Regions from separate parts of the Alishewanella sp. WH16-1 genome, predicted to be linked through region 2. Evidence: predicted binding sites of a transcription regulator. Region 2 holds the regulator's gene; the other holds the start of a gene.
What was found. The regulator FNR, encoded in region 2, switches genes on or off when oxygen is low (the NO sensors DNR and NnrR bind a similar motif). The targets are predictions, from matches to a motif close to TTGATCTAGATCAA.
Positions count from the first base shown of each region.

Region 1 (4,305 bases), on a different contig from region 2:
CAAGGCTCGATCATGGAGAAGATGGGTGAGCGAAAAGCGGAAATGACCAATATGCAACCTGATGGCAAAGGCCGGATCCGGATGGATTTCGTGATGCCAAGCCGTGGTTTAATTGGTTTCCGTACCGAGTTTATGACCTTAACCTCAGGTACCGGTTTGATGTATCACACCTTCTCGCATTATGGTGATTTCAAAGGCGGTACTATCGGCTTACGCAATAACGGCGTATTGATTTCCAATGCTACCGGTAAAGCGCTGGCCTATGCGTTGTTTACGCTGCAAGAGCGTGGGCGTTTATTTACCAGCCATGCCGATGAGGTTTATGAAGGCCAGATTATCGGTATTCACAGCCGTAGCAATGACCTGACGGTAAACTGTCTGAAAGGCAAGCAACTGACCAACATCCGTGCTGCGGGTACGGATGAAGCCTTAACGCTGACACCACCGGTGCGGTTAACGTTGGAAAGTGCGTTAGAGTTTATTGACGACGATGAGTTGGTTGAAGTGACACCAAAATCAATTCGGATCCGGAAAAAGTATTTGACCGAAAACGAGCGTAAACGCGCCAGCCGTAATGCTGAATAAGCGTCTTACCCGGTAACAAAAAGCCCCGGCAACCTTGCCGGGGCTTTTTTTTTTTCGGCTTGGGTTACCGATGCTTAGGGCGCGACCTGCTGCAGAATCAAACCGCAGATATAGGCTCCGTAAGTGCCTAAACCATAACCTAACACAGCCAGCAGGACACCAACCGGTGCCAGCGATGGATGAAAGGCTGCGGCAACCACCGGTGCTGAAGCTGCGCCACCGACGTTCGCCTGACTACCGACCGCCATATAAAATAACGGCGCTTTTATTAAACGGGCGACAAACAGCATTAAGCCACCGTGGAACGCCATCCAGACAATACCCACCAGGAACATCTCCGGATAATCTAAGATCGCCGTAACGTCCATATGCATGCCGATGGTGGCCACCAGAATATATAAAAATACGGTACCCAACTTAGAAGCGCCGACTGCTTCCAGTTTCCGCACCTTAGTACCGGATAACAGTAAACCGACTGTAGTAGCAATGACGACAATCCAGAAGAAGGAGCTGGTCAGGCTGTAAACTTCTAAATAAGGCGCTTCACGTTCAATCCAGGGCACAATCAGATCGGCCAGTAAGTGCGACAAACCGGTCACGCCAAAGGCCACGGCCAGGATCAAAATAAGGTCAGTCACCTGCGGAATACGGGCATTTTCTGCCTGATATTGCTCTATTTTCTGCTGCAGGTGACGAATCGCACTGGTATCAGCGCCGGTTTTCTGGTCGAAATAGCTGGCGCGACTGGCCATAAATAACAACACCGCCATCCAGATATTCGCCACGATCACATCGACTGTAATCATCACGGAGAAAATACTGCCGTCGACGTTAAACACTTCTTTCATCGCGGCCTGATTGGCGCCACCACCGATCCAACTGCCGGCAATGGTAGTCATGCCTTTCCAGATATCACCACCCAGCGCTTCCGGATAGAGCTGTCCCAGCATCAGCAGCGCCAAAGGGCCACCAATAATAATACCTGCGGTACCGGTTAAAAACATGATTAAGGCTTTAGGGCCCAGACCCAGGATGGCTTTAAAGTCGACACTTAAGGTCAGCAACACCAGACTGGCCGGTAACAGATAGCGCGATGCCATCTTATATAAAGATGACCCCTCACCGTCGATAATGCCAAAGCTGTTAAGTAACGATGGGAGAAAGTAGCAGAGTAACAATGCCGGCACGTAACGGTAAAAGGCTTTGCAGTAACGGTTTTCGCTATGGCTGGTATAGAACACCAGCCCCAGAATCACCGCCAGGATGCCCAGTACTACGGCATCATTAGTGATTAGAACAGTGGTTTCTTGCATATATTATTCTTGTAGTTAAGGCCGCAGCCTGGATTAAAGTCGCAACATAACGCAGCAGGGTTAATATTTGCCAGCTGCCTGCGGCAGTGTGCCGTAAAATGTGGTCAGCTGGCAACACGCTGACACAGCCAGGCACAAAAATCGGCAGTGGTCTGAACACAATTAATACCTAATATGGGTCGCCTGGTATGGCGTTATCTGCTAACCTCTAAAGCGGCTAAAGTTGATATTTATCAAATCCGCGCAGACGGATCCCCAGTATTATTTACCAAACAATGCAGGAGTTTTAGAATGAATAATATTAACCGTCGTAATTTCTTTAAAATTTCAGCCGGCGCCGTCATCGGTATGACTGTCGGTGGTGTCAGTTTGCGCGCCTTTGCTGCTGAGCCGGTAAAGCTGGATGATCCGCTGGCTGCTGCGATGAAATACACCCATAAATCAGAAAAAGCGGATCAGAAATGTGCCAACTGTAATCTGATCCAGGGTGAAGATGGTCAGGAATGGCGGCCATGTGCGATCTTCCCGGGCAAGCTGGTGGCTGCGGAAGGCTGGTGCTCTGCCTGGGTGAAAAAAGTTTAAGTCTCTCCCGTGTAAAACAAGTGCCGGCAATTTGCCGGCGTTTTTTATGGTGCGCCGGTAAGTGGGTGGCTTTAAACTTTACCGGATCAAGGCAAATTTAAATGCCGGCCACCATCCAACGCCAATACCCGGCCGGTCAGATAACGGCTGCTTAAAATATAATTGACCGCTTTGACCACTTCCTGTGCACCCGGCTCGGTTTGCAGTAACGACTTTTGCAAGGCGTGCTGTTTATACTCTTCACCATCACCAGCATTAAACATCAACAGGGCCGGGGCTATGGTATTGACCTTAATGCCGGGGGCAAACTGGCGGGCAAAGGAGAGTGTCAGATTTTCCAGTGCTGCTTTTGAGGCGGCATAGGCAATATGTTTAGCACTGCCAACACTGGCGACAAAATCACTTAACTGAATAATATCTGCCTGCTCACTTTGCTGCAGTTGCGGCAGCAAGGCCCGGTTTAGTAAATAAGGCGCTCTGGCATGCACCTGCTGCAGATAATCAAAACTGGCTGCTTCGGCTTCCAGTTGTTGTAGCAGACTCTGGTGCTGTGCTGGCGGATCTTTGCGCCAGTCTGAGGCGTTATGAATCAGTGCCCGTAGTGGGCCCAGGGTTTGTAGCTGGCTGATAAAGTTCGCCAGGCTGGGTAAGTCGGTTAAATCACATTGTAGGGTCATGACGCCGGCGGCCTGCAACTGCTCCAGCCCGGGCCGCACCGAACGGTAGCTGGCTACAACCTGATAGCCCGCTTGTTGTAAATCTAATGCCAATGCCAGCCCAACGCGTTGTGCGGCGCCGGTGATTACAATAATTTCGTTCTGCATAAGGTGTTTATTCGCTTGATTCGGATACGTTCGGCTTTTTACGTGCAATACGCGGTTTAGCTCAGTTGCTGCGATCACTTCGTTGTCATAAAAAAGTCATATCGCACTGCTAAGGTTCGCCGCAGCGAGAGGCTGGCTGAGGAGAAAGCGATGACGTTCGGGATAAAAATTGCGACCAGGGTAATGCTGTTAGGGTTGGTACCTCTGGGATTACTGGTCGCGGTGTTATTGGCTTCATTTTATGCTGCCAACGAGAAAGATCAACTGTTTAACCGCTTATACAGCGAACACCTGGTGATTCTGGCTGACGTCATGCATACGCAGAAGATCCTGCAGCAACAAGGTCTGGCTGAGCTCCAGCAATATCGAACTGGTTGGGCTTCAGCCGAGGCAACCCATACTAAGGTCACCACTCTGCTGCAACAGGCCGAATTACACTGGCAGCAATTTCAGGCGCAGCGGGTCGTAGATAGCGAAGAGACAGCCGCGGCCTTTACCGAGCTGGATCAGACGTTTGCCCGGGCTTTGAAGCACTATCAGGACTGGATTGGTTATGTCGGAACAGACGCTTTGCTGGTCAGAATTTTAAATGAGTCGACGATTAGTAACGAGGTGAAGCAGCAGATCCAGCCGTTTACCGATCTAGCTGACCAATTTATTCAGCAGCAAATTGCGACGGCGGCGAAAGTACGGGATCAAGCCACAGCCCTGACTCAGCTGATGTTGCAAGTTTATCTGCTCGGGGGCCTGTTATTAGCGCTGCTGATTTTGGCGTTGATTTGGCGCACCCGGCGAGCCGTTAATTTGCCACTGCGCCAATTACGCGATTTGTTGTTGCGATTGGAGCAGGATGCGGATTTAACGCTGCGTGCCAATGCGCAGGGCCAGGACGAAATAGCAGAAGCCGCAACCGCACTTAATCGGATGTTGCAGCGATTTGCAGACTTGCTGCAACAATTAGGGGTGAGCGCAGCCCACCTTAGTCAGCAGGCAACAGAGGT
Region 1 covers NZ_LCWL01000129.1:52,967-57,271, forward strand. The annotation lists gene typA (translational GTPase TypA) at 1-585, shown strand, start outside; gene AAY72_RS14045 (DUF819 domain-containing protein) at 660-1,898, opposite strand; gene AAY72_RS14050 (high-potential iron-sulfur protein) at 2,190-2,480, shown strand; gene folM (dihydromonapterin reductase) at 2,567-3,304, opposite strand; gene AAY72_RS14060 (methyl-accepting chemotaxis protein) at 3,455-4,305, shown strand, end outside.
Region 1: the regulator FNR is predicted to act here: its motif matches at 2,122-2,135, upstream of AAY72_RS14050 (high-potential iron-sulfur protein).

Region 2 (4,305 bases):
CACCAGCAACCTGCTAAAGATTATGCCGGTCACCGCCACTTTATTAACTGAGCAGGGCCCAACCAGTGCCTCGGCGCGCCGGTTGCAACCTGACGATCTGATCCTGGTCAAAGCCGGCGAAACCCTGCCAGCTGATGGTATCGTCACAGAGGGGCAAAGCTCGGTTGATGAATCGATGCTAACCGGTGAATACCGGCCCATTAGTAAAGGGCCCGGCGATACAGTACTGGCAGGCAGTATCAATCATGATGGTTTGCTGAAAATTCGCGTTAGCGAGGCCTTGGCACACTCCCGCCTGGGCCAGATTATCCAGTTGCAGCAGCAGACGCTAAATCAAAAACCGCGGTTGGTGGAAAAAACTGACCAGCTGGCAAAATACTTTGTCGAACGCTTACTGGTAATAGCGGTATTGACCTTTGGTTTATGGTATTTCTGGTGGAACCCGGACCGGGCATTCTGGGTTACCTTGTCGGTCTTAGTTGCCACCTGCCCTTGTGCACTCAGCCTGGCAACCCCCACCGCTATTACCTGTGCCTTAGCACGCTTAAACCGTCAGGGGATCCTGATTAAAAATTCTCAGGCGCTGGAAACCTTGCCAGAAATCAGCCATATCGTGTTCGATAAAACCGGTACCCTTACCGAAGGCCAGTTTAGTGTCTGCCAGGTCACCTTACTCAGTACGCAATACGGTGAAGCTGAGGTGCTGAATTTCATTGCCAATCTGGAGCGCTATTCCGAGCATCCCATCGCCCGGGCCTTTGCTCCGTATCTGACCGAACCATTGCAACTGCAGCAGGTGAGCGTCGCCGTTGGCGCTGGGATCAGTGGCAGCTGGCAACAACGACAGCTTAAAGTCGGCAGTGCGGCGTTTTGTCAATTGAGCGAAGTCAGCAATGCGATGGTATATCTGGTGATCGATGGCGAGCCGATTGCTGCGGTAGAGCTGAGTGATCAGATCCGGGCGGAAGTGCCGGCACTGGTCGCCAAACTGCAGCAACAGGGTTATCGTTTAGGCATGTTGACCGGCGACAGCTCTGAGCAAGCAGAGCAGATCAGCCAGCAGCTGCAGTTAGATTTTATGGTAAAGGGCTGCTCGCCAGAGCAAAAAGTCGCGCAGATCCAGCAACTGATTGCCGATGGCCATAAAGTCTTAATGCTTGGCGATGGCATTAATGACAGCCCTGGCTTTAATGCCGCCCATATCTCTGTCGCCGTGCACTCAGGCGCGGATTTATCAAAAAACCAGGCCGATGTGGTGCTGTTAAAGCCAGATGTCAGCCTGGTATTAGATTTAGTTGCCGGTGGTAAACAAAGCGCCCGTACCATCAAACAAAACCTTGGCTGGTCGGTAGGCTATAATCTGATTATTATTCCATTGGCGGTAGCAGGCTTTGTATCACCTTATATTGCCGTGATTGGTATGTCCTTCAGCTCCTTGCTGGTGGTATCTAACTCGTTAAGGTTACTGAAGAAATGAGCATTATTTATGTACTGATCCCGATTGCCATTTTATTTGTCGCCATCGGTATCTGGATTTTCTTTTGGGCGGTACGCTCAAAACAGTTTGAAGATTTGGAAAAAGAAGGCTTAAGCATCCTGTTTGATGAGGATAAGCAGCAGGTGCAGTCTGACAACCCGCGCCAGCAGCCAAACCATAACAGCCCGTCGCGCCAAGATGAGCCCTGATTTTCTCGCCGCTATACTGATTGGTTTGTTGGGGAGCAGTCATTGCCTGGTAATGTGCGGCGGTATCGCCAGTGCCTTACAACTGAGTGTACCGGCAGAACAACGCCGTCACGGCTGGTACTTTCCATTGTTACTCAGTGCCGGACGCTTAACGACTTACGCCTTGTTCGGCGCCCTGGTTGGCTATTTTGGTATTACGGCGATGCAAGTGACCGGGGCATCCATGCTATGGCTGCGTTTGCTTGCCGGCTTGCTGCTGATTGCCATGGCGCTGTACATTAGCCGGCTCTGGTTTGGTTTAACCCGATTAGAAAAGGTTGGTCAGGGCCTATGGCAGCGGCTACAGCCACTGAGCAAAGCGCTGTTACCACTGGATTCCGCCAGCAAAGCTTACCGCTATGGCCTGTTATGGGGCTTTCTGCCCTGTGGCCTGGTTTACTCCACCTTAAGCTGGAGTCTGGCCAGCGGCAGTGCGCTAAAGGGTGCCGCCCTGATGCTTGGCTTTGGCATCGGTACCCTGCCCGCTCTTCTCGCCGTTGGCAGCGCAGCCAACGCCTTACGTCAGCTCAAAGCAAATATGCTGTTTCGTTATGCGACTGCGGCTATACTGGCTATCTATGGCTTTTATACGATATGGCTTGCTTTGCAGAGGTTAGTTTTTTAAGCTAGCAGTCATATTAGGGACTTTAGGATCCATTCGATGCAACGCTCGGCGATTAATTGTCAGGATTGTGGTTTTAGCCAGCTGTGCCTGCCATTTTCACTTAACGATCAGGAAATGACCAAGCTGGATGACATTATCCAGCGTAAACGCCCGCTGCATAAAGGCGATATTCTGTTTGAAAGTGGCACCGCACTAAAATCGCTGTTCGCCGTGCGTACCGGATCCTTTAAAACCTTTACCCTGACCGAACAGGGTGAGCAACAAATTACCGGCTTCCATTTGCCCGGCGATATTATCGGTTTTGATGCGATCAACACCCAGCAACACGTCAGTTACGCTGAAGCGCTGGAAACCGGAATGATTTGTGAAATCCCGTTCAATAATCTCGAACTGTTATTAGATCAACTGCCCAAATTACGGCAACAAATGATGCGGCTGATGAGCCAGGACATTCAGGCAGATCAGCAAATGTTGCTGTTGTTAAACCGGAAAACTGCCGAGCAAAAACTGGCGACCTTCCTCAATCATCTGGCATCACGCTACGGTAACCGGGGCTTTTCGTCTAAGGCTTTCCGTCTGACGATGACCCGCAGTGATATCGGTAATTATCTGGGCTTAACCGTGGAAACCATCAGCCGTTTGCTGAGTAAACTGCATAAAGATCAGATTATTGATGTCGACGGTAAACTGATTACCATTCTTGATGCGTCGGCACTAAATAATCTGGCAGGGAATTGCTAACCCCCCATATTGATTTCAGTAAAGCAACAACGCCTATTGCGCCGCAACGCCGCTTTAACTTTGTTGCTTGTTTATTGATTTAACACAAAGGCCCCGCTACCAACTCCGGTTATTTTGACTACACTTAGGTGAGTTAGAATGGATAGCCGGAGATATTATGTCGATTTACAACAATGTTTTAGTGGTACTGGATCCAACTACGGAACAGCAAAAAGCGCTGGATCGTGCGCTGGAACTAACCCGCAAACAAGGCGGTAAATTAACGGCCTTTCTGTCGGTATACGAGTTCTCTTACGAAATGACCACCATGTTGTCCGGTGATGAGCGCGAAGCCATGAAACAAGCGGTGATTAAGGATCGTGAAATCTGGCTTAGCAGTTTATTAGCACCGGCAACGGCCGCCGGGCTCGACATTGCGATACAGGTGGTTTGGCACAACAGACCTTTCGAAGCCGTGGTCAAGGCGGTACTGGAGCATAACTTCGACTTAGTCATTAAAGGTACTCATGATCATGACGTACTGAAATCGATGATTTTTACCCCAACTGACTGGCATATTTTACGCAAGTGTCCCTGCCCGGTATTGCTGGTAAAAGAACACGCCTGGCCGGAGCAAGGAAATATTATCGCCGCAGTTAATGCCGGCAGCGAACAAGAACATCATAAATCATTAAATAAACGCGTAATTACTAAAGCGTTACAAATGGCTGAATTGCTGCACGCCAAGGTACATCTGGTCAATGCCTATCCGGGTACGCCGGTTAATATCGCCATCGAAATCCCGGAGTTTAATCCGCAGGAATATAACAGCACTATGCAGCGCCACCATAAAGAAGCCGTCAAGCTGCTCGCCGATGACTATGCGATTCCGGCGGACCAGTGTCATGTGCTGGAGGGTATGCCAGAAGATGTGATCCCGAAACTAGCGCGGAAGCTGGATGCGGAAATGGTATTAATTGGTACCATCGGCCGAACCGGTTTATCGGCTGCCATTATCGGCAATACCGCCGAGCATGTGATTGACCGTTTGGACTGCGATGTCTTGGCGTTAAAACCGGAAAACTTTGTCTGTCCGCTGGAGAAATCCTAGAGCAGGATCCTATTCCTCTTTTGCGTAGGCGCACCCTTGGGTATAATGTGCGCCTTTTTTCTGTCTGGTAGTTAATGATGTCTCACGCCGCGCAAGCGAAAGCCCAATACAATCTGAATAAACT
Region 2 covers NZ_LCWL01000003.1:44,609-48,913, reverse strand. The annotation lists gene AAY72_RS00845 (heavy metal translocating P-type ATPase) at 1-1,477, shown strand, start outside; gene ccoS (cbb3-type cytochrome oxidase assembly protein CcoS) at 1,474-1,686, shown strand; gene AAY72_RS00835 (sulfite exporter TauE/SafE family protein) at 1,676-2,350, shown strand; gene fnr (fumarate/nitrate reduction transcriptional regulator Fnr) at 2,387-3,091, shown strand; gene uspE (universal stress protein UspE) at 3,249-4,181, shown strand; gene ttcA (tRNA 2-thiocytidine(32) synthetase TtcA) at 4,259-4,305, shown strand, end outside.